One region of the Pseudomonas synxantha genome, then DNA from elsewhere that is predicted to be linked to it. Evidence: predicted binding sites of a transcription regulator. Region 1 holds the regulator's gene; the other holds the start of a gene.
What was found. The regulator sigma-54, encoded in region 1, starts transcription at its own class of promoters, with help from an activator protein. The targets are predictions, from matches to a motif close to ANTGGCATNNANNTTGCTNT.

Region 1 (14,703 bases):
CCGCCCATTGGGATGTGCTGATTCGGGCGCGGGCCATCGAAACCCAGTGCTACCTGCTGGCGGCCGCTCAAGGTGGCGTGCACCCAGGCCCACGGGAAACCCATGGCCACGCGGCGATTGTCGACCCTTGGGGGCGGGTGCTGGCACAACAGGATCAAGGCGAAGCGGTGTTGCTGGCCGAACGCGATAGCAGTGAACAGGCGTCGATAAGGGCGCGCATGCCGGTGGTCAGCCATCGGCGCTTTTTCTCGCAGGGCGCGTAGCGGCCTGCTTCAGAACGATGAATTTAAGGCCAAACCTATGAGCGAGTTGTTGTCCTCAGTCAGTGAACACCTCCTGGCACCCGGTGGCGTGACCATCGAAAGTCTGCAAACCGTGCTGGGCGATCTGGCCGGGCCGGGCATCGATGCCGCCGACCTGTATTTCCAGGGGCAGATCTCCGAATCCTGGTCGCTGGAAGACGGCATCGTCAAAGAAGGCAGTTTCAACCTTGACCAGGGCGTCGGCGTGCGTGCGCAATCCGGTGAAAAAACCGGCTTTGCCTACAGTAATGCGATTACCCTGGAAGCCCTGGGCCTGGCGGCGCGTGCGGCACGTTCGATTTCCCGTGCCGGCCAGAACGGTACGGTGCAGGCGTTCAGCACCCAGGACGTGACGCAGTTGTACGCGCCGGATAACCCCTTGGAAGTGATCAGCCGTGCCGAAAAGGTCGAGCTGCTCAAGCGTGTCGACGCGGCCACCCGCGCCCTGGACTCGCGTATCCAGCAAGTGACCGTGAGCATGGCTGGCGTGTGGGAGCGCATCCTCGTCGCCTCCACCGACGGCGGGTTGGCGGCGGATGTGCGGCCGCTGGTGCGTTTCAATGTGAGTGTGATCGTCGAGCAGAACGGTCGCCGCGAGCGTGGTGGCCATGGCGGTGGCGGGCGCACCGACTACCGTTACTTCCTCGCTGACGACCGTGCCATGGGCTATGCCCGTGAGGCGCTGCGCCAGGCCCTGGTGAACCTGGAAGCGATTCCGGCGCCCGCCGGTACCTTGCCGGTGGTGCTGGGCTCGGGTTGGTCCGGTGTGTTGCTCCACGAAGCCGTGGGCCACGGCCTGGAGGGCGACTTTAATCGCAAGGGCAGTTCCGCCTACAGTGGGCGCATGGGCGAAATGGTTGCATCCAAGCTGTGCACCATTGTCGATGACGGCACCCTGGCCGGTCGCCGGGGTTCGTTGAGCGTCGATGACGAAGGGACGCCGACCGAGTGCACCACCCTGATCGAAAATGGCGTGCTCAAGGGCTATATGCAAGACAAGCTCAACGCTCGACTGATGGGTGTGGCGCGCACCGGTAACGGCCGCCGCGAATCCTATGCGCACCTGCCGATGCCGCGCATGACCAACACCTACATGCTTGGCGGCCAAAGCGATCCGGCGGAAATCATCGCCTCGGTGAAACGTGGCATCTACTGCGCCAACCTCGGCGGTGGCCAGGTGGATATCACCAGCGGCAAGTTTGTGTTCTCCACCAGCGAGGCGTATTTGATCGAAGACGGCAAGATTACTGCGCCGGTCAAAGGGGCGACACTGATCGGTAACGGGCCGGAAGCCATGAGCAAGGTGTCGATGGTCGGTAATGACCTGTCGCTGGACAGCGGCGTGGGCACGTGCGGCAAGGATGGGCAGTCGGTGCCGGTAGGCGTAGGCCAACCAACCCTGAAAATTGACGCGATCACCGTGGGTGGCACGGGGTCGTAAAGGATGGAGCTTCGGGTGGCGCAGGCCGCCACCCGGGGAAGAGGATCAGCGCAGACCGCGTTGAGTCTCGTCCAGCTCACGGATGTACTTGAAGATTTTACGGCTGGTGGCCGGCGCCTTGTTATGCGCCAGTTCGTGTTGGGCCTGACGGATCAGGGAGCGCAGTTGCTGGCGGTCCGCGTCCGGGTAGTCCAGCACGAATTTCTCCAGCACGGCGTCATCGCCCGCGATCAGGCGGTCACGCCAACGTTCCAGGTTATGGAAACGTTCGTTGTACTGGCGAGTGGAGGCATCAGTTTGATCGAGCAAGGCCAGAATCGCGTCAATGTCCTGATCGCGCATCAGTTTGCCAATAAACATGATGTGCCGTTTACGCGCGATATTCGCGCTGTGCTTGGGCGCATCCGCCAAGGCCCGGCGCATTTCGTCGGTCAGTGGCAGTTTGGCAATCAACTCTTTTTTGAGCGTTGTGAGGCGCTCGCCCAGGTCAACCAGCGCATGCAGCTCGCGCTTGACCTGGGTTTTGCTTTTCTCCCCATCGAGGGAGTCGTCGTAAGAATCAACCATGGTGGCAGTCCGCAAAGAAACGCCGCCATGATAACCAGTCGGGGGCCGCTTGTCCGGCCCGGTCGCTCGATGGCCTTAACCGAAAGCAGAATTTGAGTGGAGAAAACCATGAGTGCAGCCCAAAGCGTCGGTCCGCAAGCGTTACCGGCACTGCAGGAACAAGTCGAGCAGATCCTTGCCGAGGCCAAGCGCCAGGGGGCCAGTGCCTGTGAAGTAGCGGTGTCGCTGGAGCAGGGGTTGTCGACGTCGGTGCGCCAGCGGGAAGTGGAAACCGTCGAGTTCAATCGCGACCAGGGGTTCGGTATCACCTTGTACGCAGGCCAGCGCAAAGGCTCGGCAAGCACCTCGGCCAGTGGCCCGGAGGCCATTCGCGAGACCGTTGCCGCAGCACTGGCGATTGCCAGGCACACGTCCGAAGATGAAAGCTCGGGGCTGGCCGATAAGGCGCTGATGGCCAGGGACGTACAGGATTTTGACCTGTTCCACGCCTGGGACATCACCCCCGAGCAAGCCATCGAGCAGGCGCTGGTCTGCGAGGCGGCGGCCTTCGATACCGACGCCCGGATCAAGAATGCCGACGGCACTACGCTGAGCACCCACCAGGGCTGCCGCGTTTACGGCAACAGCCATGGCTTTATCGGTGGATATGCTTCGACGCGTCACAGCCTCAGTTGCGTGATGATCGCCGAAGCCAACGGCCAGATGCAGCGCGATTACTGGTACGACGTGAATCGCCAGGGCGATTTGTTGGCGGACCCCGTCAGCATTGGCCAGCGTGCTGCGCAACGTGCCGCCAGCCGTCTCGGTGCGCGCCCGGTGCCGACGTGCGAAGTGCCGGTGCTGTTTTCCGCAGAGCTGGCCGGTGGTTTGTTCGGTAGCTTCCTCGGCGCTATTTCCGGGGGCAACCTGTATCGCAAGTCTTCGTTCCTTGAAGGCGCAATCGGCCAGAAGCTGTTTCCAGAGTGGCTGACCATCGACGAGCGCCCACACCTGATGCGAGCCATGGGCAGTTCGTCGTTCGACGGCGATGGCCTGGCGACCTATGCCAAGCCATTTGTCGAAAAGGGCGAGTTGGTCTCCTATGTATTGGGCACTTATGCCGGTCGCAAGCTTGGCCTGCCAAGCACCGCCAACTCCGGCGGCGTGCATAACCTGTTCGTTACCCATGGTGATGAAGACCAGGCTGCGTTGCTGCGGCGCATGGGGCGTGGGTTGCTGGTCACCGAATTGATGGGCCACGGCCTGAATATGGTCACCGGTGATTACTCTCGCGGCGCGGCGGGGTTCTGGGTGGAAAATGGCGAGATTCAGTTCGCCGTCCAGGAAGTGACGATTGCCGGCAATATGCGCGATATGTTCAAGCAGATCGTTGCCGTGGGTAATGACCTGGAACTGCGCAGCAATATTCGCACAGGTTCAGTGCTCATCGAGCGGATGACTGTCGCTGGCAGCTAATCCCCCTCCAACACTCAATAAAAGGCGCGCCATCCTTTGGATGGCGCGCCTTTTTTATGGCTTGGTCATGGCAGGATCAATCTGCCACACTTGTTTTGATTCTCAATATCATTTAATAATGAATATCATTACCGAGTGAGTGTGGATCATGAGTTCTGTCCTGCATGAGGATCCTTACCTGGAAAGCTGGCGTTGGATGAGCCGCCAGATTCGCTGCGGCCTCGATCCTGATGAACCGCGGCTGATCGAGCATTACCTCAATGAAGGTCGATACCTGGCGTGTTGCACCGCGACCCATCCGTGGACGATCGCCGAAACCTCATTCCGCCTGCTGATCGACACCGCCAGCGATATCGCGCTGCCCTGGCATTGGCGCTCCATGTGCCTGGACCAGGCCTGGCGCCCGCTGCGCGACCTGGAACGACTCTCCCATTGCCCCTGCCGCCTCAAGCGCTGGCAGTCCTTTGCCTGGCAACTGGCGACCTGCCAATTGCTGCCCTCCATTTCTGTGTCTGACCTTGTGCAAGGATCTTCCGATGAGTAATACCCGTATCGAACGCGACAGCATGGGCGAGTTGAAAGTCCCGGCAGAAGCCTTGTATGGCGCCCAGACCCAGCGTGCGGTGAACAATTTTCCCATCAGTCATCAACGCATGCCGGCGCAATTCATTCGCGCCCTGATCCTGGCCAAGACCGCCGCGGCCAAGGTCAACGTTGACCTCAAGCAAATCAGCGAAGGGCAGGGCAAGGCCATTGTCGATGCCGCCCAAGGCTTGCTGGAAGGCGACTACATGCAGCACTTCCCGGTGGATATCTTCCAGACCGGTTCCGGCACCAGCTCCAATATGAACGCCAATGAAGTGATTGCCACCCTTGCCAGCCGTTTGCTCGGCGAGGCGGTCAACCCCAACGACCACGTCAATTGCGGCCAAAGCAGCAACGACATCATCCCCACCACCATTCACGTCAGTGCTGCGTTGGTCCTGCATGAACAAACGCTGCCGGCCCTGCTGCACCTGGTGCAGGTAATCGAGCAAAAGGCCGAAGAGGTTCACCCGTTCATCAAGACCGGCCGTACTCATCTCATGGACGCCATGCCAGTACGCATGAGCCAGGTGCTCAATGGCTGGGCGCAGCAGCTCAGGGCCAATATCGGTCACTTGCAGGACCTGCTTGCGGCCTTGCAAGCGCTGGCCCAGGGCGGCACCGCCGTGGGCACCGGGATCAACGCGCACCCCGAGTTTGCCGGGCGCTTCAGCCAGCAACTGAGCCGCTTGACCGGGGTGAAGTTCACTCCAGGCACGAACCTGTTTGCGCTGATTGGCTCCCAGGACACCGCCGTTGCCGTTTCCGGCCAGTTGAAAGCCACGGCCGTCTCGCTGATGAAGATCGCCAACGACCTGCGCTGGATGAACTCCGGCCCACTCGCCGGCCTCGGTGAAATCGAGCTGGAAGGCTTACAGCCGGGCTCGTCGATCATGCCGGGCAAGGTCAACCCGGTGATCCCGGAAGCCACAGCCATGGTAGCCGCCCAAGTCATCGGCAATGACACGGTGATCACCGTGGCCGGTCAATCGGGCAACTTCGAGCTGAACGTGATGCTGCCGATCATCGCCCAGAACCTGCTCAGCAGCCTTGAATTGATCGCCAATTCCAGCCGTTTGCTGGCGGACAAGGCCATTGCCAGTTTCAAGGTCAACGAGGCCAAGCTCAAGGAGGCGCTGTCGCGCAACCCGATCCTGGTCACCGCACTCAACCCGATCATTGGTTACCAAAAAGCCGCTGAAATCGCCAAGAAGGCTTATCAGCAAGGCCGCCCGGTGATCGATGTCGCCCTCGAGCACACCGACCTGCCACGCAGCCAACTGGAAGTCCTGCTGGACCCGGAAAAGCTCACGGCCGGCGGCGTGTAACCAACGACCCTGCTTTGGAGGCTCACTATGGAGCACTGGAAACGCACGATCGAACGAGCCAATCGCTGTTTTATGGCGGGCGAGCTGGTTGACGCCCGCGAGGCCTATCTGCAAGCCCTGGCCCTGGCCCAAGTGTTGTTCGAACGCTGGGCGGATGCCGACTAAGCAGTGGCGGCTTGCGTCATTTCCCATCACAACCTGGCGGACTTGCACTTGCGCCTGAACCAACCAGAGGAAAGCGCGGAATACCTCTGTGCCATCCACCAGCGCCTGTTGCAGACCATGCAGGACCCCCGCCTGCACCCGCAATTACGCGAGGCAGCATTGCGCCAGAGCAGCAAGACCTATGTCGAACTGTTGAACTTCATCAGCGATCACGGCGAGTACCCGCGTACCCATCGCTTGTTGGGCGCTGCTGCGCCGCAATCGACCACGTCTCAATACGGAGCACATTGATATGACCTATACCTTGCCGGCCTTGCCCTACGCCTACGACGCCCTCGAGCCGCATATTGATGCGCAAACCATGGAGATTCATTACACCAAGCACCACCAGACCTATATCAACAACCTCAACGCTGCAGTCGAGGGTACTGAGTTTGCCGGTTGGCCGGTGGAAAAGCTGGTGTCCAGCGTCCAGCAACTGCCGGAAACGCTGCGGGCCGCGGTGATCAATCAAGGTGGCGGGCATGCTAACCATTCATTGTTCTGGGCCGTCATGTCGCCCAGCGGCGGCGGTAAGCCAGAAGGTGCGCTGGGTAATGCTATCGACGAACAACTGGGCGGCTATGATCGTTTCAAGGAAGCCTTCACCAAGGCAGCCTTGACCCGCTTCGGCAGCGGTTGGGCCTGGCTCAGCGTCACCCCGCAAAAAAAACTGGTGGTGGAAAGCAGCGGCAACCAGGACAGCCCACTGATGACTGGCAATACGCCGATCCTGGGCCTCGACGTGTGGGAGCATGCTTACTACCTGCTGTACCAGAACCGTCGCCCGGAATATATCAATGCCTTCTACAGTGTCATCAACTGGCCGGAAGTTGCCGCACGCTACCAGGCCGCCCTGGCCTGAAATTCCTCCATAACAAGATCTAAGGCCGACTATGGGTACTGAAACACTGGCGATCAGTAGCGTGCGAATGTTTCGTTACGCGTTTGGTTCGCTGTTGCTATTGGCCGGTACTGCGTTGCTGGTGGCCCATGGGCTGGCCTGGTTGAACCTGGAGCCCCGCATCCTGCGGGCCTTGCAGGGTGGTGCGATTTGCGCGCTCGGCACGGCGCTGGGCGCGGTACCTGTGCTGGTGATTCGGCGCATGCCGGTAGCGCTGAGCGATACCCTGCTGGGCTTCGGTGCCGGTGTGATGCTGGCGGCGACCGCTTTCTCCCTTGTGGTGCCGGGTATCGCCGCGGCTGAAAGCCTGGGGCTCTCGCCCTGGGGGGCGGGTGGGTTGATCAGCTTCGGCATTATGCTGGGGGCGTTCGGTCTGTACCTGGTCGATCGAAAGGTCTCCGGTGCCAGCCCGGAAATGCTGGTGGGCACACCGGATAAACCGGTGATCCCGCCGCGCATCTGGCTATTTGTGTTTGCCATCATCGCTCACAATATTCCAGAGGGTATGGCTGTGGGTGTCTCGGCGGGTGGTGGCATGCCAGATGCAGACAGCCTGGCCATGGGCATTGCTTTGCAGGACGTACCGGAGGGCCTGGTGATTGCGCTGGTGCTGGCTGGGGCGGGGATGTCGCGGGTCAAAGCGTTTCTGATCGGCGCGGCGTCAGGCTTGGTCGAGCCGGTATTCGCGGTGCTTTGTGCCTGGTTGGTGAGCCTGGCCGAGGTGCTATTGCCCTTGGGCCTGGCGCTGGCCGCCGGTGCGATGCTGTTGGTGGTGACCCACGAAGTGATCCCCGAATCGCGGCGAAATGGTCACGAAAAGCTCGCCAGCCTCGGGCTGTGTATCGGGTTTTGCCTGATGATGGTGATGGATACGGCGTTGGGATGAGGCTCGCTGCTACTTCAGAGGTTATTCGCCTTCGTCGAAGTAGTTATTGATCAACTCAACCAATGCCGCCATCGCTTCGTCTTCTTGCTCGCCTTCGGTCTTCAGGTGAATCTTGGTGCCCTTGCCGGCCGCCAGCATCATCATCGCCATGATGCTCTTGCCATCGACCATGGATTCCGGTGTACGACCAGCGCGGATCTGACAAGGGTACTTCCCGGCCACGCCGACGAATTTGGCCGAGGCCCGGGCGTGCAGGCCCAGCTTGTTGATGATTTCAATTTCCCGAGCCGGCATCGCAGTGGTGTTCCTTTCAGCTAAGGTCGCGGTGGCGGACCTGGACGTTCTTGAGGGTTTGTTGCAGCACCTGGCCCAGCCGTTCCGTCAGATAGACGGAGCGATGGTGGCCGCCAGTGCAGCCAATGGCAATGGTGACATAGGCGCGGTTGCTCGCGGCAAAGCGCGGTAACCATTTGAGCAGGTAGCTGGAGATGTCCTGGAACATCTCTTCTACATCCGGTTGCGCGGCCAGGTAATCGATCACCGGTTGGTCCAATCCGGACTGATCACGCAGTTCTGGCTTCCAATAGGGATTGGGCAGGCAGCGCACATCAAACACCAGGTCGGCATCCACCGGCATGCCACGTTTGAAACCGAATGATTCGACCAGGAACGCAGTTCCGGGCTCTGGCTGGTTCAGCAGGCGCAGCTTGATCGCATCGCGCAGCTGATACAGGTTCAGATTGGTGGTGTTGATCTTAAGATCAGCCAGATCAATGATCGGCCCCAGCAACTTGGTCTCGTCCTGGATGGCTTCGGCCAGGGAGCGGTTGGCGCTGCTGAGCGGGTGGCGGCGACGAGTTTCTGAGAAACGTTTGAGAAGCGTTTCTTCGTCGGCATCCAAGTACAGTACATCGCAATGAATATGCTTGGCGCGCACTTCTTCCAGCAGTTCCGGAAACCGCGAGAGGTGGCTGGGCAGGTTGCGGGCATCGATAGACACAGCGACCAGGGGTTGCGCCAATTCAGTATGGATCAGTGCGCGTTCCGCCAGCTCCGGCAGCAGGCCGGCGGGCAAATTGTCGATGCAATAGAAACCGTTGTCCTCAAGGACGTTGAGGGCGGTGCTTTTACCTGAGCCGGAACGGCCGCTGACGATGATCAAACGCATGATTACTGCCCGTTTTGTTCATCCAGGACGACCTGATACAGGGCCTGATTGGTCTTGGCACTGCGCAGTTTTTCGCGTACTTCCTTGCGATCAAGCATGCTGGCGATCTGCCTTAGCAGTTCCAGATGCGCATCGGTGGCGGCTTGCGGGACCAGTAATACGAACAGCAGGTCGACCGGGGCACCGTCGATGGCGTCGAAATCGATCGCAGCTTCCAAGTGCAGCAGGGCGCTCACGGGTGTATCACAGCCTTTGAGGCGGCAGTGAGGGATGGCGATGCCGTTGCCAAAACCGGTGGAGCCGAGTTTTTCACGGGCAATCAACGCCTCGAAGACATCTTGCATCTCCAGACCCGGCACTTCGCGGTGGATCAGGTTGGCAATTTGTTCGAGGGCTTTTTTCTTGCTGCCGCCCGGCGCGTTCACGAGGGAACGGCCGGGGGTCAGGATGGTTTCAAGTCGGATCATGGGGGGAGAGTTAACGACCTGTGCCTTGGAGCAGGCTCAGATTCTTTTCCTTATGCTTTTTGAGTTGGCGGTCGAGCTTGTCGGTGAGCAAGTCAATCGATGCATACATGTCTTCATGCTCGGCATTGGCAACCACTTCACCACCAGGTATCTGGAGGGTCGCTTCGATCTTCTGCTGAAGCTTGTCAACCTTCATGATGACCTGCACGTTGGTGATCTTGTCGAAATGTCCTTCAAGCTTCCTCAGCTTCTGCTCGACATAGTCGCGCAGTGGAGGGGTGACTTCTACATGGTGTCCACTGATGTTGACTTGCATACAGCTTCTCCTTCGTTGCCAGTGCATAAAGCGGCAGGCAAGACGCCTGCCACTGGAACGCTATGGCCCGCCCGTCACATCAAACGCTTACGCTCGCTGGAAGGCGCGATCCCGAGGGACTCGCGGTACTTGGCGACGGTTCGACGGGCGACCTGAATGCCTTGTGCCTCCAGTAAACCAGCGATCTTGCTGTCACTCAACGGCTTTTTCTGATTTTCCGCGGCAACCAGTTTCTTGATGATCGCGCGGATCGCTGTGGACGAGCATTCACCGCCTTCGGAGGTACTGACGTGGCTGGAGAAAAAGTATTTCAGCTCATAAATACCCCGTGGGGTATGCATGAATTTCTGCGTGGTCACCCGGGAAATCGTCGATTCATGCATGCCGACCGCTTCGGCGATATCGTGCAGGACCAAAGGCTTCATGGCTTCGTCGCCGTATTCCAGGAAACCGCGCTGGTGCTCGACGATCTGGGTCGCCACCTTCATCAGGGTTTCGTTACGGCTTTGCAGACTCTTGATGAACCAGCGCGCTTCCTGCAACTGGTTGCGCATGAAGGTGTTGTCGGCGCTGGTATCGGCGCGGCGCACAAAACCGGCATATTGCGGGTTGACCCGCAGGCGGGGCACCGACTCCTGGTTCAGCTCCACCAGCCAACGCTCGTTGTCCTTGCGCACGATCACGTCGGGGACGACGTATTCGGCTTCGCTGGACTCGATTTGCGAGCCCGGGCGCGGGTTGAGGCTCTGCACCAGCTCGATGACCTGGCGCAATTCATCTTCCTTGAGCTTCATGCGGCGCATCAGCTGGCTGTAGTCGCGGCTGCCCAGCAGGTCGATATAGTCCGACACCAGGCGCTTGGCTTCGGCCAGCCAAGGCGTCTTGGCCGGCAACTGGCGCAATTGCAGCAGCAGGCACTCGCTGAGGGTGCGGGCGCCAATGCCGGCGGGCTCGAATTGCTGGATGCGATGCAGGACGGCTTCGATTTCGTCCAGTTCGATGTCCAGCTCCGGGTCAAAGGCTTCAAGAATCTCGTCGAGGGTCTCGTCCAGGTAGCCCTGGTTGTTGATGCAGTCGATCAGGGTGACCGCGATCAGGCGATCGGTGTCGGACATCGGTGCCAGGTTCAGTTGCCACAACAAATGACTCTGCAGGCTCTCGCCGACAGAGGTACGGGTGGTGAAGTCCCACTCGTCATCGTCATTGCTCGGCAGGCTGCTGGCGCTGGTCTGGTACACGTCTTCCCACGCGGTATCCACGGGAAGCTCGTTGGGAATGCGTTCGTTCCATTCGCCGTCCTCGAGGTTATCCACCGTCGGGGCGGTTTCCTGGTAGGAGGGTTCCTGCACGTCGGGGTTGGGTTTTTGCTCGATGTTATCGGCCAGCGGGTCGGCATTGTCGAAGTCGTCGCCTTCTTCCTGGCGTTCGAGCATCGGATTGGACTCCAGGGCCTCCTGGATTTCCTGTTGCAGGTCCAGGGTCGACAATTGGAGCAGGCGGATGGCCTGTTGCAGCTGCGGTGTCATCGTCAGCTGCTGGCCCATTCTCAGGACTAGCGATGGTTTCATGGCAGGGGCTTAACACCTTATTCGCCGGCGCAATGCGCCATCCACGACAGGGCGCGTGAGCGCCAAACATAAGCAAATTATATGCCTGATCTCGGGGGCTTTGCCTAGAGCGCGGTAACAATAAAAAAGCCAAGGTTTCTATTGACTCCTGCGCGCTCCAGGAAAATCCGCGATACCACCGTGCCTACAGGCGGAACTCGTGACCCAGGTACACTTCCTTGACCAGCTCGTTGGCCAGGATAGTCTCGGCATCGCCTTCGGCAATCAGTTGGCCGTCGTTGACGATATAAGCCGTTTCGCAGATATCGAGTGTCTCGCGCACGTTATGGTCGGTGATCAGCACGCCAATGCCCTTGGCCTTGAGATGGTGGATGATCTGCTTGATATCGCCCACCGAGATCGGGTCGACACCGGCAAACGGTTCATCCAGCAAGATGAACTTGGGCGCGGTCGCCAGGGCGCGGGCGATTTCCACGCGACGACGCTCGCCACCGGACAGGCTCATGCCGAGGTTGTCGCGAATATGGTTGATGTGGAATTCCTGCAGCAGGCTTTCCAGCTCTTTGCGGCGACCATCGCGATCGAGCTCCTTGCGGGTCTCCAGGATCGCCATGATGTTGTCGGCCACCGACAGTTTGCGGAAGATCGACGCTTCTTGCGGAAGATAGCCGATACCGGCGCGGGCACGTCCGTGCATTGGCTGGTGGCTGACGTCCAGGTCGTCGATCAATACGCGGCCCTGGTCCGCCTGGACCAGCCCGACGATCATATAGAAGCAGGTGGTCTTGCCGGCACCGTTGGGGCCGAGCAGGCCGACGATCTGGCCGCTGTCGATCGACAGGCTGACGTCGCGTACCACCTGGCGGCTTTTATAGGCCTTGGCCAGGTGCTGGGCTTTCAGGGTCGCCATTACTCGGCCTTCTTCTTCGGCTGGATAACCATGTCGATACGCGGACGAGGTGCGGTGACCTTGTTGCCATTGGCGCGGCCGGCCTGGGCGACCTGGGGCTGGGTGTTGTAGACGATCTTCTCGCCTTCGGTCGAGTTACCGTCGGCGCTCAGCACCTTGGCCTGGTCGATCAGTACAATGCGATTTTGCTGGGCATGGTATTGAATGGTCTTGCCGTAGCCCTTCATCGGGCCTGGATCTTCTGCCTTCTGCTTCTGTTCGAAGTAAGCGAGGTTGCCCACTGAGGTCACGACATCGATATCGCCGGCCTGGGTACGCGTCAGTGTCACCGTATTACCGGTGATCTTCATCGAGCCCTGGGTGATGATCACGCCGCCGGTATAGGTGGCGACACCTTGCTTGTCATCCAGCTGCGCATCGTCAGCCGAGATGTGGATCGGTTGCTGGCTATCGTTCGGCAGAGCCCAGGCGCTCACGCTTCCCAGTGCTGCGCCCAGACCGAGCAAAATAGGGAGGGTTTTAACGAGCCTCATACTGTCCTCTTACGTTCGATAGCAGGTGTATCCTGCTTTCTTTCAAATACGCTTTCATTCCCTTGCCAGTCGATACACCGCCAGCGCCGTCGATTCTAACGTCTTGCTCGGTCTGCGCATATTGCTTCTGTGGGAATACCGTCATGCGACTGCTGGTAATGATGGTGTCGCGGTTCTGTGCGTCTGTACGTGCGACGCGTACCGAGTCGATCAGTTCAACTTCGGTGCCGCCGGAATTGACCTCGCCACGCTTGCTGGTGACGTGCCACGGGAAGTCGGTTCCGCGATAAAGGTTCAAGTCCGGATTGGTCAGCAGGCTGATGTCGGAGGCCTTGAGGTGTTCGACTTTATCGGCCGTCAACTCGTATTGAACCTTGCCGTCCGGCATGAATTGTATGCTGTAGGCATTTATCGAGAAATTGTCGATGAGCCCCTCGTCAACCTGCGCAACAGGCTTGTCGAGAAAGCGCCCCGGGCTGATATTCCAGTAGCCCACCGCCAGGAGCAGCGCGGCGATGACCCCGAATAACAGGAAGTTGCGGATCTTTTTACTCAGCATATAACGCTCTATAGGTAGGCGGCGTGGGCCGCTTCAAGACTGCCCTGGGCACGCAGGATCAACTCGCAGAACTCCCGGGCAGCACCTTCGCCGCCACGGGCGGTGGTGGTGCCGTGGGCATGTTCGCGCACAAACGCCGCGGCATTCGCAACGGCCATGCCCAGGCCCACCCGGCGAATCACCGGCAGGTCAGGCAAGTCGTCACCCAAATAGGCGACCTGTTCATAGCTTAGGTTGAGTTGGCCAAGAAGCTCGTCCAGCACTACCAGTTTATCCTCACGGCCCTGATACAGGTGAGCAATCCCCAGGTTTTGTGCGCGGCGTTCCACAACCGGTGTCTTTCGACCGCTGATAATCGCCGTTTGCACACCGGTCGCCATCAGCATCTTGATGCCCTGGCCATCGAGGGTGTTGAACGTCTTGAATTCGCTGCCATCTTCGAGGAAGTACAGGCGGCCATCGGTCAGCACGCCGTCAACGTCGAAAATCGCCAGCTTGATGTTTTTACCGCGTTGCAACAGGTCGCCGTTCATCTACATCACTCCTGCGCGCAGCAAGTCGCCAAGGTTAAGGGCCCCGATAGGGCGATCATCATTGTCGACGACGATGAGCGCGCCGATCCGGTGGTCTTCCATGATTTTCAAAGCTTCAGCCGCGAGCATTTCAGCGCGGGCGGTCTTGCCGTGAGGCGTCATTACCGCATCGATGGTCGCGGTATGGATATCAACGGTGCGGTCCAGGGTACGACGCAGGTCGCCGTCGGTGAATACCCCGGCCAGGCGACCATCGGGTTCGACGATCGCCGTCATGCCCAGGCCTTTGCGGGTCATTTCCATCAGCGCATCCCTGAGCAGGGTGCCGCGTGGGACGCTTGGCAGTTCGGCGCCGGAATGCATGACATTTTCCACTTTAAGCAACAGGCGACGGCCGAGCGCGCCGCCTGGGTGGGAAAATGCGAAGTCTTCGGCGGTAAAACCGCGGGCCTCCAGGAGCGCCACGGCCAATGCATCGCCCATGACCAGCGCAGCAGTGGTGGAGGAGGTGGGCGCCAGGTTCAGCGGGCAGGCCTCGTGGGTCACGTGCACGTTCAGGTTGACATCGGCAGCCTTGGCCAGCGTCGATTCCGGGTTGCCGGTGAGGCTGATCATCTGGATGCCCAGGCGCTTGATCAGGGGCAACAGGGTCACGATTTCGTTGGTGGTGCCGGAATTGGACAGCGCCAGGATCACGTCATCCTTGGTGATCATGCCCATATCGCCGTGGCTGGCCTCGGCCGGGTGCACGAAAAACGCGGTGGTCCCGGTACTCGCCAGCGTCGCGGCGATCTTGTTGCCAATGTGGCCGGATTTGCCCATGCCGACCACGACAACACGGCCCTTGCTGGCCAGGATCAGCTCGCAGGCGCGCACGAAATCCGCATCGATATGGGCCAGCAAGCCTTCTACGGCTTCAAGCTCGAGGCGGATGGTGCGTTGTGCGGATTGGATAAGCTCGCTGGATTGGCTCATGT
Region 2 (14,703 bases), 3.0 Mb from region 1:
GGGTATTCGCCCTGCACCACGTTGTAGACGACAAATTCGGCGGCAATCGGTTGCTTGGCGAACAGGCGCTTGAACATCTGCCCGTAACCTTGGTACTGATCGATCAAGCCTGGACGCAGGATATCGGTTTCCAGGATGCAGACGCGTAGCGACATAAAAAATACCTGACACGGCGATGGGAATATTGCACACCCCAGAGCCTGCCTTGAAATACACCCTCAAGGCAAGCTCCCCCTCCCACATTTTGCTCAGCGGAACACTTCACCCTGTGCCGCTTTCTCCAGCAACAACGCCGGTGGCGAGAAGCGCTCCCCGTACTCCTCTGCCAGGTAGCGGGCGCGGGCGACAAAGTCGTCCAGCCCGTACTGGTTGATAAACTGCAAGGCGCCGCCACTCCATGCGGCAAAACCGATACCGAAGATCGAACCGACGTTGGCGTCAGCGGTGGACATCAGCACGCCCTCCTCCACACAACGTACGGTTTCGATGGCTTGGATAAACAGCAAGCGATCGCGTACGTCCTGGGGTGAGATTTGCTTGCCAGGCTGTTCGAACCGGGTTTTCAGCCCAGGCCACAGGTGCTTCTGGCCGCCAGCGGGATAGTCGTAAAAACCAGCGCCTGCCGCCTTGCCCGTGCGCTTGTATTCGTTCACCAGCAGATCGATCACCGCGGTCGCCGGATGGCTCGGCAGTGCCTTACCTTCGGCCTGCAGATCCTTGGCGGTTTGCTGTCGGATATGACTCATCAGGCTGAGGGAAACTTCATCGGACACCGCCAGCGGTCCCACCGGCATGCCGGCCTTGCGCGCTTCGGTTTCGATCATCGGCGCGGCCACGCCTTCGCCGAGCATGGCGATGCCTTCGTTGGTGAACGTGCCAAACACTCGCGAAGTGAAGAAGCCACGACTGTCATTGACCACAATCGGGGTCTTCTTGATTTGCAGGACGAAGTCGAAACCTCGGGCCAGGGTTTCGTCGCTGGTGCGGGCGCCCTTGATGATTTCCACCAGGGGCATCTTGTCCACGGGGCTGAAGAAGTGCAGGCCAATAAACCTGGCTTGATCGGGGACTGCCGTGGCCAGGCCGCTGATGGGCAAAGTGGAGGTGTTGGAGGCGATCACTGCGTCGGCACCGACCACGCTTTGTGCGGCGGCCGAGACCCTGGCCTTGAGTTCGCGGTCTTCGAACACGGCCTCGATGATCAGGTCGCAACCGGCCAGATCGGCATCATCCTGCGTCGAATGAATGCGCGCCAGGGTGGCTTCCCGCTGTTCGGCGCTCAATTGCCCATGACTGACCTTCTTGTCCAGCAGCGTCGCCGAATGTGCCTTGCCTTTCTCGGCGGCGGCGAGGTTGATGTCCTTGAGCACCACGTCGATGCCCGCACAAGCGCTGACATACGCAATGCCGGCGCCCATCATCCCGGCCCCGAGCACACCGACCTTGTGTGTGACGTAAGGGGCAAAACCCTGGGGCCGCGAGCTGCCGGCGTTGATTTCATTGAGCTGGAACCAGAAGGTGCCGATCATGTTTTTCGCCACTTGCCCGGTCACCAGTTCGGTGAAGTAGCGGGTTTCGATCAGGTGCGCGGTATCGAAGTCCACCTGGGCGCCTTCCACGGCGGCGCAGAGGATTTTCTCCGGCGCAGGGAAGCAGCCATTGGTTTTGCTGCGCAAAATCGATGGGGCAATGGCGAGCATCTGCGCGACTTTGGGATTTGACGGCGTACCACCTGGGATCTGATACGCCTTGTTATCCCACGGTTGCTTTGCCTCAGGATTAGCGAGAATCCAGGCCCGTGACTTGCTCAGCAGCTCATCACGATCCGCCGCCAGCTCATCAATCAAACCTGCTTGCAGTGCCTGGGCGGGCCGGACTTTTTTACCCTCGAGCAAGTACGGCAGGGCTTTTTCCAGGCCCAGCATGCGCACCATGCGCACTACCCCGCCACCGCCCGGCAACAGGCCAAGGGTGACTTCCGGCAGGCCGAGCTGAACAGCTTTGTCGTCCAGCGCGACCCGATGATGACAGGCCAGGCAGATCTCCCAGCCGCCGCCCAAGGCCGCGCCATTGATCGCAGCCACCACCGGCTTGCCGAGGGTTTCAAGGCGCCGCAACTGCGCCTTCAACACCAGCACGCTATCGTAGAAACCCTTGGCATGAGACTTGTCGACCTTGATCAGTTCATTGAGATCGCCACCGGCAAAAAAGGTCTTTTTGGCCGAGGTGATCACCACCCCGGCGATCCCGTCTTTTTCTGCCTCCAGGCGCGTGACGGTGGCCGCCATGGCCTCGCGATACGCTGCGTTCATGGTGTTGGCGCTCTGGCCGGGCATGTCGAGGGTCAGCACCACGATCTGGTCCTGGCCTTTTTCGTAACGAATGGCATCGGTCATGAAAGATTCCTTAGGCTCAGAGGCGTTCGATAATGGTGGCGATACCCATGCCGCCGCCGACACAGAGCGTGGCCAGGCCGTAGCGTTGCTGACGCACCTCCAGCTCATCGAGCAAGGTGCCGAGGATAGCGCAACCGGTGGCGCCAAGCGGGTGGCCCATGGCGATGGAGCCGCCGTTGACGTTGACCCGGGCGGCATCGATGCCCATGTCCTTGATAAACTTGAGCACCACCGAGGCGAACGCTTCGTTGACTTCGAACAGGTCGATGTCTTCAACCCGCAGGCCGGCCTTGGCCAGGGCCTTGCGAGTGGCTGGCGCCGGGCCGGTAAGCATGATGGTCGGGTCGGTGCTGGTCACGGCCGTGGCAACAATGCGCGCCCGCGGTTGCAGGCCCAGTTCGCGACCTTTGGCCTCGGAGCCGATCAACATCAATGCGGCGCCGTCGACGATGCCGGAGCTGTTGCCTGGGGTGTGCACATGCTGGATGCGCTCCACATGGCTGTAGACCCGCAATGCGGTGGCGTCGAAACCCATCTGGCCCATCATTTCGAAGCTGGGCTTGAGCTTGCCCAAGCCCTCAAGGGTGGAGTCGCCCCGGATAAACTCGTCATGGTCCAGCAGTACGATACCGTTCTGGTCCTGCACTGCGATCAGCGACTTGTTGAAGGAACCGTCTGCGCGTGCCCGGGCGGCTTTCTGCTGGGATTGCAGGGCAAAGGCGTCCACATCCTGGCGGCTGAAGCCTTCCAGGGTGGCGATCAGGTCGGCGCCGATACCTTGGGGCGTGAAGTGGCTGTGCATATTGGTTTGCGGGTCGAGCACCCACGCGCCGCCATCGCTGCCCATGGGTACCCGGGACATGGATTCGACGCCGCCGACGACGACCAGGTCTTCGAAGCCGGAACGCACCTTCATCGCGCCCAGGTTGACCGCCTCCAGGCCCGAGGCACAAAAGCGATTGACCTGGACGCCGGCGACGCTGATGTCCCAGTCCGCTACCAGCGCGGCAGTCTTGGCGATATCGGCGCCCTGGTCGCCCACGGGAGTGACGCAGCCGAGCACGATGTCATCCACTTGGTGCGTATCAAGTTCGCTGCGTTGCGCCAGCGCATTGAGCAAGCCGGCCACCAGGTTTACCGGCTTGACGCTGTGCAGGGCACCGTCGGCCTTGCCCTTGCCACGGGGCGTGCGTACCGCATCAAAGATCAAAGCTTGGGTCATGACATCCTCGAGCCGCTGTGGGTGTATGCCCCTTACCTTAGGCCCGATTGACACGGTTTCAATGACGGATGCGCTCAATGCTTTTGACCCCCTCGCTCGGACGAACGGTAGGTAGCTACGGAATATGCCTGATTAATCGTTTTAGCGGTCTAGCCCTAGGGCTGGCGCCAAGATGGCACTAAGCCTCATGCCGTTTTTAGCGCAAATGCTGATTAGCTGATATGAAATGGATCTAAGCGAAGAAGGGCGGGCGCTCTAAGGTTGAACCTGTAAGACGCTGCTGCCGGGTCTTGCTGGAGCAGCTGTAAGAAAAGTGCAACGTCAGCTCGCGATACTGAAATTAATCGGCACGCATTTGACGCTCAGGAATAACAACAAAATAGGCAGTCAGCCATGTTCAAACATTCGAAAGTACGTCAGGCAGGACTTATTCTGTTCGCCACCACACTGATTCTGATCTTGCCCAACCTGACCAAGGTGCTCGGGTGACGCCCCGCCCCCCAGACGCCGTGCACACACAGCACCAGGCCTGCAGCTTTTGGCAGCACCTGCCGGGATAGTGCGCTTAGCACTGCCGTTGCGGGGGCTGTCTTTTTTACCTGTCAATTTCCGGTATCGTGAGCGCCATCGCCACCTTGCATCGGGCCGCTGCCTTGAAATCGATCCTCGCCTTATTTGCCCTGCTGCTGAGCTTTCCTGTAGCCGCTGCGCAATTGACCATCGAACTGGAGCACGCCAGCCAGACCTGGCAGACCGCTGATCTGCTCAAACACCCGCAAGCGCAGACGGTGCAGATCGTCGATGACGTGTCCTACAAGCGCGATATGACCTATCGCGCAGTACCCCTGGCGGTGCTCCTGCCGGGCCTGAACCCTGCGAGCCACTTGCAAGCGGTTGCCCTGGATGGTTTCGCCGCCGAACTGTCTGCCGCGCCGTTGTTGGAAAAGTCCGGTGCCCGCGCCTGGTTGGCGGTGGAAGACCCGGCTCATCCATGGCCCGCCCTGGCGCAAGGCAAACCGAGCGCCGGGCCGTTTTACCTGGTGTGGACCCAACCCGAAGCCGGGCACATCAGCCCGGAACAGTGGCCCTTCCAGGTATCCAGAATCAAGCAATTGCAGACGGTTGCCGAACGTTTTCCCGCGTTGTTGCCCGACCCGAAACTGGCCGCAAATGACCCGATCAACCAAGGCTTTGCGTTGTTCCAGAAGAACTGCCTGGCCTGCCACCGCCTCAACGGGGCCGGCGATGCCCAAGTGGGACCGGACCTGAACATTCCCTACAACCCCACCGAGTATTTCGGCGGTGATTTCCTCAAGCGTTATATCCGTGACCCGCAAAGCCTGAGGCGCTGGCCACAGGCAAAGATGCCGGCGTTTGCTGCCAGTGTATTGCCGGATAACGAGCTGGATATGCTGGTCGAGTATTTGCAGCATATGGCGGGGCGCAAGCACCAACCTTAAGTCTGGAGCAATTCAAAAGTTATTGCTGCTGCACTGAAACCACGGTCGGTGCCACGAATACCTTGGCATGCATCTGTTCATGCCCGCCCCCACGGCGCATACCGCGTACCGGGCAGGCGTCGAGGTAGTCCAGGCCCACGGCCAGTTTCAAGTGCCGCTCCGGCCGGGCCAGTTGGTTGGTCACGTCAAAACTGTACCAGGCGTCATCCAGCCAGGCTTCGGCCCAGGCGTGACTGGCCAGATGTGCGCAGTCTTCGGTGTACAAATACCCCGACACATACCGCGCAGGAACTCCCAGGCTGCGTGCGCAGGCGAGAAATGCATGGGTATGGTCCTGGCACACGCCCGCAGCGCCTGCAAAGGCCTGGGCGGCACAGGTGTCGACTTCGGTAGCCCCCGGCGTGTAGATCATCGCTTGGTTGAGGGCCTGCATCAGGTCAATGAGCGCCGTGCGGTCGCGACGCTGGTGGCAATGCTGCTCGGCAAACCGGCGCAGGGCTTCATCGGGCTCGGTCAGACGCGTGCAGCGCAGGAACGGCCAGGCAGACTGGCTTTCGTGTTCGGCCTCGCGCAACTCGTCGATCTCCACCTGGCCACGGGCGCCGATGATAATGGCGTCGTGGGGTTCGTCCAGGGTCAGCACATGCAGGATATTACCGAAGGGGTCCACCTGCGCCCGCACCGGGCGTGGCAGGTCGAGCTGCCAGCTCAATACGTGCTGGCGTTCGCTGTCATGGGGCGTGAGCCGCAGGTACTGGATGCTGGCGCGCACTTGGTCTTGGTAGTGGTAGGTGGTTTCGTGGCTGATGGAGAGTCTCATGCCGCCTCCAGGTAGGAACTGTAGATGGCGTCGCCCAATTGGCGGACCAAGGGGATAAAGTCGGTCAGCCAGGCATGCAGGCCTTCCTCGAGGATTTCGTCGATCGCGGTAAAGCGCAGGCGCGCGTCCATCTCGGCGGCCAGGCGCTGGGCCGGGCGGCCGTTGAGGCCAGGCAGGCTGGCGAGCACTTGGTCGATTTCCTCGCTGCAGGCCCGCAGCGAGCGCGGGACATCGGCGCGTAACAGCAGCAGTTCAGCCACTTGCCGGGACCCCGGCGCATCACGATAAATCTCGGTGTAGGCCTCGAACGACGACAACGCACGCAGCAGTGCACTCCATTGGTAATACGCGTGAGCCGTGCCATCGCTGACCGACGCGGCCTGGTCGCCGGCCATTTCGTAGCGCGCATCCAGCAGGCGCAAGGTGTTATCGGCGCGCTCGATAAAGGTGCCCAGGCGGATAAAGCGGAAGGCATCGTTACGCATGATGGTGCCGTAGGTGGCGCCGCGGAACAGATGGGAACGCTCCTTGACCCACTCACAAAACCGGCTCATGCCGTATCGGCTCAGCCCCTGCTGGGCGATATCGCGAATGTCCAGCCAAGTGGCGTTGATGTTTTCCCACATGTCGGCGGTGATTCGCCCACGTACCGCATGGGCGCTGGCCCGCGCAGCACCCAGGCAACTGTAGATGCTGGCCGGGTTGGCCGCGTCCAGTGCGAAAAAGTGCAGCAGGCGTTCGGCATGCAATTGGCCGTGGCGCTCGTGGTAATCCTCCAGGGTGCCGGTGATCAACAACGGCATGGCCAGTTCGTGCAGTCCGTCGCCGCGCCCATCCTGAGGCATCAGCGACAGTGAATAGCTGACGTCGAGCATGCGTGCGAGGTTTTCGGCACGTTCCAGATAGCGCGACATCCAGTACAAATCCGAGGCAGTTCTACTCAACATGGCATCAGTCCTCGACCACCCAGGTGTCTTTAGTGCCGCCGCCCTGGGACGAGTTGACCACCAACGACCCTTCGCGCAGGGCCACGCGGGTCAGGCCGCCGGGCACCACGCGGGTTTCCTTGCCGGACAGCACGAACGGGCGCAGGTCGATATGCCGTGGGGCGATACCGTTTTCGACAAAGGTCGGGCAGGTGGATAAACACAGGGTCGGCTGCGCGATATAAGCGTGGGGCTTGGCCTTGATGCGAGCGCGGAAGGCTTCGATTTCCGCCGCCGTGGACGCCGGGCCAACCAACATGCCATAGCCGCCGGAGCCCTGGGTTTCCTTGACCACCAAATCGGGCAGGTGGGCCAGTACGTGGGACAATTCGTCGGGATTACGGCATTGAAAGGTCGGAACGTTCTGCAGGATCGGCTCTTCATCCAAGTAGAAGCGAATCATTTCAGGGACGAACGGGTAAACCGACTTGTCGTCCGCCACTCCCGTGCCGATGGCATTGGCCAGCACCACATTGCCGCAACGATAGGCCGCAAGCAGGCCGGGCACGCCGAGCATGGAGTCCGGGTTGAAGGCCAACGGGTCGAGGAAGGCATCATCTAGGCGGCGGTAGATCACATCCACGGCCTTTGGGCCGTCGGTGGTGCGCATGAACACACGGTCATCGCGTACGAACAGGTCCGCCCCCTCCACCAGTTCCACGCCCATTTCCCGGGCAAGAAAGGCATGCTCGAAGAACGCGCTGTTGAAGCGCCCCGGGGTCAGCACCACCACACTGGGGTTATCCAGAGGGCTGGCGCTTTTCAGGGTATCGAGCAACAGGTTGGGGTAGTGGTCGATGGGCGCGATGCGCTGGGCCGCAAACAGTTCAGGGAACAGGCGCATCATCATCTTGCGATCTTCGAGCATGTAGCTGACGCCACTGGGCGTGCGCAGGTTGTCCTCCAGTACGTAGTAGGTGCCGTCACCATCGCGTACGAGGTCGACCCCGGAAATGTGGGAATACAGATCACGGTGCAGGTTCAGGCCCTGCATTGCCAACTGATACTGCTCGTTGGCCAGTACCTGCTCGGCGGGAATAATGCCGGCCTTGATAATGCGTTGGCCGTGGTACAGGTCGGCGAGGAACATGTTCAGTGCCTTGACCCGTTGGATACAGCCGCGCTCGACAACCCGCCATTCGCTGGCCGGGATACTGCGCGGAATGGTATCGAAGGGAATCAGGCGCTCAGTGCCCAGCTCATCCCCATAGAGGGTGAAGGTGATACCGGCGCGGTGGAACAGCAAATCGGCTTCACGCCGACGCTGGGCCAGCAATTCCGTGGGGGTGTCGGCCAACCAGCGGGCGAACTCGCGGTAATGAGGACGGACCTGCCCTGCCCCATCGTACATTTCATCGTAATAAGTGCGGATCATGCCGTACTCCTTGTCACCCGGACGCGAGAACCTTCGCAAGGCCCGTGCCAGCGGCATAAACACTTAATAATCAATGACTTGAATAATCCAGGCGGAGTCTTCGCACCATTCCAGTGCGTAGAACGTGCCCATTGCATGTCGCACGCTTCATTGCAACGCGGCCCTTGGCTATCGATCGCATAGCCAGAGTTGATTTCACTGCCCGGCCGGCGCTGCGGATAATCACCTCCATCGGCTGAACAGGACATGTCCTACAGCGAAACCCTTTGTGCAACCGGTACTGTGTTACTTCGTGTACTGATCTGCTCCCTCGAGCTTCCCTTTCCGCCACCCTACTGGGGTGGCTTTTTTTTGCATGTAACAAAACCAGTGCAGGTCACCCCCCCCAAACAAAATCGGCCGACCCAAAGGTCAGCCGATACGCTGCGCTGCTCATAAAAACCAACTACATGGGTAACCCACGCACCTCCTGCTTGACGCCCCATCCTTCGATGATCCCACCCAGGGGCTCGACCACCGCCTCGAAGTCTTGCTCGAAGTCTCCTATGCCGTCGTAGGTTGCAAACATGATTTTGCTCAGTTCCAGGTACCAGGCGCCATCGTCGCGCGCGCTGACCTGGGCATTCAGGGATTCGCCACGAAATCGACCCGCAGCCCTGCGCGCCCGTTCCTCATCCGGGAAAATGGCGTAGAACTCAATGGGGTGAAAACGCGAGAAATCGAAGCCGCCCTCTTTCATGCGGCGCAGGACGTTGGTACTGATGTCTTCTTGATAGGCTGTGCTCATGAAAAGTGCTCCTCAAATGATGGATAGACTTTCCGTGCTTCCCGAAGCTCGCGCCCTACTGGCGCGAGTACTACGGCAGGAACAACACCGCTGGAAAACAAGCATGTAGCTGACAAGACCAGACCTTAGCGATTCATTCGCTGATCTCGATTGCAGAGTAGCGCGAAGCTATCACCTCCACCAGAGGTGCTTGATGGGTCTAACGGAAATATTCAGGCCGCGGGTTCGACCTTGAGGTCCTTGATACCATTTTGATCATGCAGGCTCTTGACCGTGGGCTCGGGAACACGATCGGCAAGATCGTTAAGGTCCAGCTTTTCTAACACCGGCGACACACGCACCCGCACCATCTGTGCGGCTTCTTCCAGCGTCGGCTCATGCTCGCAGTCGAATTGCTCGACTACCGGCTCGCCACGGTCATTGATGAAAGAAACATTCCACTTCGGCATCGGTGCCTCCTCGATAAAACCCCATGTGTGGGCTTACATCTATCTGGACCTTGAGGCTTCGCCAAACGTTCCACCCAAGGCAGGAGGCACCGGATCAGTTGCGCTTATTTTTCAGCGCGTTCCTTGAGCGCCCTCAAGGTATTGAACGGCGCTTCCACCACGAACTTGTTGGCCAACCACGACGGCACGCTGCCGCCCGGCTCGGTGTGCACTTGGTAGGTCACTTCGGTCTCATTGGCGCCCTTGGGCACCAGTTTCCAGGAGCCTTCGACCTGAGCGACCCGCACATAGCCTTTTTCTTCGGGCTTGTAGGTAGGCACGCCCTGCAAGGTGCGGGTTACGCTGCCATCGGCGTTTTTAGCGGTTGTGACATGAATATACGAGTCACGATCGCTCACCGGAAACGGTGCCTTGAATTGCGTGTAGGTCCAGGCTTCGTCGCCTTTCTTGTCGACCAGTTTCTGGGATTTGCACTCGTGAATCCACGCGCAGGCACCCGCCACGTCTTCCTGCAATGCAACGATCTTGGCCACAGGCGCCTTGATCACGGTCACGCCGCGATACGCTTTGTACTTGGAGCCGGCAACTTCGCTCAGGGACACCTTGATACCGTCTTCGTCCTTGGCCACTTGCCATTCCTCAGCCTGGGCAGTAGCAGCAAACAGCAGTGTAAAACCGCACAACACGGCCAGTCGTTTCAGCGAACCCATTGTTGTATTCCTTATTGTTGAAGTTCCAATAGTAAAGCCCATCAAGCCGCCGTCATCTGCTCCCACCAGCCGATCAAGCGAATTGCATCGGCCTGGTCATTGCCACAGACCTCGATATCAGCCTTGAAATCACTGCACACCGCCGGCCGTTCAGGCAGGCCGAACAGCTGGCACAGTTGTCCGACCGACAGGTGCAGGCAGCGAACGCCTGCAGGCTTGCCCTGGGGCATTCCGGGCAGCGGCGAACTGATGGAGGGGGCGATGCAGCATGCGCCACAGCCTTCACGGCATTTCATGACCAGCAGGTCCTCGACGACTCAATAGGGATGACCGGGCTAGAGTACGCCCTTAAACAGCCGTTTTAAAATGGTCAAACAGGGGTTTTTCGCGCAAAACAAAAGTGACCGACCAGTCTGCGACAGATGGTCGGCAACCTGGGTCACGCATAGCGGCAATGTTTATTGCTTGAATTCGAAATCCAGCGCGGCGCCTTCAACATCACGGCGCTCATCGTTGCGCAGTTGCAGCTTCATCTCATTGCTGAGCAAGCGGCCGTTGATCTGGAACGCACTGTTGTCGGTGGGCTTTTCGCCAAACAGCGGCGGCAGCAAGGGCACGCTCTTGGGCTTGGGCATGGTGCCGATGGGCTGCAACAGCCTGACCATGTCAGAGGGCAGCGAAAGGTCCAACTGTGCCGGTGGCAATTTAGTCTGGGCGACTTCATGGGCAGACTTGGACTTGCTCGCAACGGGCGCGCGCTTTTTGCTCGCTGCGGCTTTTTTCTGTGTGGCCGGGGCTTTTTTCACGGGCGTCGGCTTCTTCACGGAGACCTTCTGCTCAACACTGGCAGCCGACGTGCTATCGCCCACCGGCGTGGCTGCCAGCACACCGCTAACATTGCACAGGCTCAACAAGCCAATCACCAAGGTAACGCGAAAAATAGATGTCATATCGCCAACAGCGTTAACGGCAGAAGGCCATATGCTCGCTTGTTGTGCACGGCATGACAAGGGCGCAGATCAATGCTGTCCCCTTTGCACGTCTCAAAAACCCGCCGCGGTCTCCTGGCACAACTGGCTGGCCAGCATGCCCAAGGTCATCAACGCCCGCTCTGCCTCGCGGTTCCAGGGGGTACCGCAGTTGAGGCGAATACAGTGGTTGAACTGTTCCGTATTACTGAAGATCAGCCCCGGCGCAATACTGATGCCCTGTTGCAGGGCACGGATGTGCAGTTCCTGGGTATTGACCCGACCCGGCAAACTGACCCACAGGATAAAGCCGCCGGTTGGACGGGTCATCTGGGTGCCTTCGGGGAAATATTGCTGCACCGCCAGTTGGAAGGCGCTGAGGTTCTTGCGGTATTCCTGGCGGATGTAGCGCAGGTGGCGGTCGTAGCCACCGTTTTCCAGGTAAGCCGCGACCCCCATCTGGGTGACACTGCAAGCTGAGTGGGTACTGAACATCTGCAGGCGCTGGATCTCCTGCTGGTACTTGCCGGCGATCATCCAGCCGATGCGCACACCCGGGGACAAGGTCTTGGAAAAACTCGAGCAGTAGATAACCCGGTCAAGGCGGTCGTAGGCTTTCAGAGCCTTGGTGCGACCCAGTTCGAACATCAGCTCGCCGTAGATATCGTCCTCGACGATCTGGATATCGAAATCCGACGCCAGGCGCAGCAGTTGTTTCTGGCGCTCCTCGGGCATGGTGCCACCCAGGGGGTTGCTCAGGCGCGTGGTGAGCACCAGCGCCTTGATCGACCACTGGTTGGCGGCCAGTTGCAGGGCTTCCAGGCTCATTCCCGTGGCTGGGTCGCTGGGAATCTCGATGACTTTCAGACCGAGCAAATCGGCGAGTTGCAACAAGCCGTAGTAAGTCGGTGATTCGGCGGCGATCAGGTCGCCAGGCCGCGTGAGTACGCGCAAGGACATCTGCAACGCGTCGACGCAGCCGTGGGTGATCACCACCTCGGAAGGGTCTACCACCACACCGGCATCGCGCATGCGGATCGCCACCTGACGGCGCAGCGGTTCAAAGCCGGGGCTGAACATGTAGCTGAAGGCCCGCGGGCTCTGGAACCGTGTGACCTTGGCCAACTGCTGGTGCAGCGCCCGTACAGGAAGATAGTCGACACTCGGCACCGCGGCGCCCAAGGGGAACACCCCTTCACGGCGCGACTCGACCAATACCTGCTGGATGATGCTGCTGCGGGTGACCAAGCCTGGCCGCTCGACCCGCGCGATGTCTGGCGTCGGCGCCGTGAGTGCGGGTGTCTGGTGCACGTAATAGCCCGACTGCGGCCGCGCCCGGATCAGCCCCTGGTCTTCCAGGTTGGCATAGGCCTGCAGCACCGTGGCATGGCTCACATTGAGCTGGGAACTCATTTTGCGCACCGACGGCACGCGCTCCCCCGGTTGGTAGACACCGCGTCGGATGTCCTCAGCCAGTTGCTGGGCAATACGCTGGTAAAGCAACAGATTGGTCATGACGCAGCACTCGATTTCACGGGTATTTTATTTTTGTGTGAAACATACCGGCACAGTTTAGAACTGTACGGGGACAGTTGTCACGATAGTCGAGCGCGGGTGGGAGTGACAGCAAAAACTGTTAGAGAGTACGCCTAACAAATGTGGGAGGGGGCTTGCTCCCGATGACGGTGTATCAGTCAAAGATGTTGCAACTGAACTACCGCTATCGGGAGCAAGCCCCCTCCCACATTAAATCGCAGCCTGGCGCTCAGCGAGCGGCGCCCAGTTGGCCTTTTTCGTCGGAGAATACGATTTCCACCCGGCGATTCTGTGCGCGGCCTCGTTCGGAGGCGTTGGCTTCTACCGGATACTGATCGCCATAACCCTGGACCTCGATACGCTTGTCATCGATACCCAGGTCCATCAACAGGTCCGCCACCGATTGGGCACGGTCGCGGGACAGCTTGAGGTTTTCCTGCTCGCCCCCGGTGTTGTCGGTGTAACCCTCGACGCGCACCCGACGCTTGGGGTTCAGTTGCAGGAACTGCACGATCTTCAACACCGTGCGGTTGGCCGAGTTGGCCAGTTCCGCTTCGCCGGTGTCGAACAGCACATCTCCCAGCGTCATCACCAAGCCACGGTCGGTCTGGGTGGTGAGGCTGGCAATTTGTGCTTCAACCCACTTGCCCTGTTGCTGCACGCTGGCCAGTTTGTTTTCGCGCAGGGCCAGTTGCAGGCGCTGGCGTTCCAATTCGAGTTGGGCGCCACGTTCGGCGTTCAGGCCTTGCTCAGTGTGTTCGCGGGCGATGGCACTGTAGCGCTGGCTGAGGTAGGAGTAATGCACCACATCGGCGCCGCTGCCCCAGTAGCTGGACAAGCGATCGGCACGGGCCAGGGATTCGCCGGCGCGGATCACATCCTTGGGGGCGAAGCGCAGCACGTTGGCGTCCTCTTTGACCTTCTGAAAGTCATCGCCGGCCTGTTGCAAGGCCTGCTCGCTGCTGGGTTGGCTGGCGCACCCGCCGAGGGCTGCGCTGCCCAGCAGCAACACACAGCCCAAACCACGGATCATCGGGCTCATTGCGCGTCCCCCAACTGTAATTGCTTGCGCAGGCGGGTTATGCGGGTATTGAGCACGTTCAATTGCTCCTGGCTCTTGGCGGTGAGTACTTTAGCCTCGGCCAGACGCGCATCCAGCTCAGCCTGCTCGGCCCGCATACGCGCGCGCTTGTAGGATTGGTCGGCCATGTTGGCCTTGGCCCTGGCGAATTTTTCTTCGGCCAGTTTCAGCTCGGGCGATTCGTCGGCATTGACCCCGACCGCGGTGGCTTGCTCCAAGGCTTGCTGGGTCAGGCGCATTTGTTCATTCGGCGCAGGATCGGTTGCACATCCCGCCAGAGCGACAACGGCGAGGGCCGCGAAAAGAGGTCGAAAAATCACTGTAAATCCCTACTGTGTTGGGGTGCCGACGGGCTGTTGCAGTTGCGCCTTCCAGCGCTCCAGATTGCGCTGCAGCGCGGCTTGCGCGACACCGGACGCGGGCAATTCTGTCATCTTTTTCGCCAACTGTCCGCGCAGCCATGGATCATTGCACGCCGAGTTGTGGGAAATCGCCAGGTACAAGCCGGGCTGATCGACAGGCACCTCATGGGCGACCAGGTCGTCACTCATGCCCAAGGTCTGGGCCATGGCCATGCCGGAATAGCGCCCGGCCAGCACGTAATCCACCTCACCCAGCAACAGTTTCTGGAATGCCGGCGTCAGATTGGGCAGGCGTTGCAGGCTGAGCTGCTGACCGGCGAAGGTTTCGAATTCAGCGCTCAAGCGGGCGCGCTCCGATACTGCGCCCTTGTGGCCGTGCAGGTCAGCCACTGAGGTGTAGGCCAGCTGTGAATCCTTGCGTGTCCAGACCAGGTAATCGGTCTGCATCAACGCCGGATGGATGTAGTCGAAGTTGTCCAGTTCACCGAGGTTCAGCGGCGCGTCGGCGAGGATGTCCATGCGCCCGCTGCGCGCTTCATCCAGGGCCAGGG

Region 2: BLU48_RS02970 (circularly permuted type 2 ATP-grasp protein) is a predicted target of sigma-54. The motif match lies at 8,292-8,311, and genes of this name have one in related genera.

Annotation. Positions count from the first base shown of each region.
Region 1 is NZ_LT629786.1:4,486,215-4,500,917, reverse strand. Features, by position in the region: gene BLU48_RS20890 (carbon-nitrogen hydrolase family protein) at 1-263, shown strand, start outside; gene tldD (metalloprotease TldD) at 301-1,743, shown strand; gene yjgA (ribosome biogenesis factor YjgA) at 1,789-2,310, opposite strand; gene pmbA (metalloprotease PmbA) at 2,419-3,765, shown strand; gene BLU48_RS20870 (hypothetical protein) at 3,914-4,309, shown strand; gene BLU48_RS20865 (class II fumarate hydratase) at 4,302-5,678, shown strand; partial or broken gene BLU48_RS20860 (hypothetical protein) at 5,706-6,134, shown strand; gene BLU48_RS20855 (superoxide dismutase) at 6,136-6,747, shown strand; gene BLU48_RS20850 (ZIP family metal transporter) at 6,779-7,672, shown strand; gene BLU48_RS20845 (HPr family phosphocarrier protein) at 7,694-7,966, opposite strand; gene rapZ (RNase adapter RapZ) at 7,983-8,840, opposite strand; gene ptsN (PTS IIA-like nitrogen regulatory protein PtsN) at 8,843-9,307, opposite strand; gene hpf (ribosome hibernation-promoting factor, HPF/YfiA family) at 9,318-9,623, opposite strand; gene BLU48_RS20825 (RNA polymerase factor sigma-54) at 9,698-11,191, opposite strand; gene lptB (LPS export ABC transporter ATP-binding protein) at 11,376-12,101, opposite strand; gene lptA (lipopolysaccharide transport periplasmic protein LptA) at 12,101-12,634, opposite strand; gene lptC (LPS export ABC transporter periplasmic protein LptC) at 12,621-13,193, opposite strand; gene BLU48_RS20805 (KdsC family phosphatase) at 13,202-13,726, opposite strand; gene BLU48_RS20800 (KpsF/GutQ family sugar-phosphate isomerase) at 13,727-14,701, opposite strand.
Region 2 is NZ_LT629786.1:606,053-620,755, reverse strand. Features, by position in the region: gene BLU48_RS03000 (amidotransferase) at 1-155, opposite strand, end outside; gene BLU48_RS02995 (3-hydroxyacyl-CoA dehydrogenase NAD-binding domain-containing protein) at 249-2,396, opposite strand; gene BLU48_RS02990 (acetyl-CoA C-acetyltransferase) at 2,413-3,618, opposite strand; gene BLU48_RS02985 (c-type cytochrome) at 4,272-5,078, shown strand; gene BLU48_RS02980 (transglutaminase family protein) at 5,098-5,898, opposite strand; gene BLU48_RS02975 (alpha-E domain-containing protein) at 5,895-6,845, opposite strand; gene BLU48_RS02970 (circularly permuted type 2 ATP-grasp protein) at 6,850-8,259, opposite strand; gene BLU48_RS02965 (ribonuclease E inhibitor RraB) at 8,705-9,046, opposite strand; gene BLU48_RS02960 (hypothetical protein) at 9,259-9,495, opposite strand; gene BLU48_RS02955 (START domain-containing protein) at 9,600-10,205, opposite strand; gene BLU48_RS02950 (YkgJ family cysteine cluster protein) at 10,247-10,501, opposite strand; gene BLU48_RS02945 (hypothetical protein) at 10,664-11,155, opposite strand; gene BLU48_RS02940 (aminotransferase-like domain-containing protein) at 11,249-12,688, opposite strand; gene BLU48_RS02935 (OmpA family protein) at 12,939-13,751, opposite strand; gene BLU48_RS02930 (DUF4398 domain-containing protein) at 13,748-14,110, opposite strand; gene BLU48_RS02925 (substrate-binding periplasmic protein) at 14,120-14,703, opposite strand, start outside.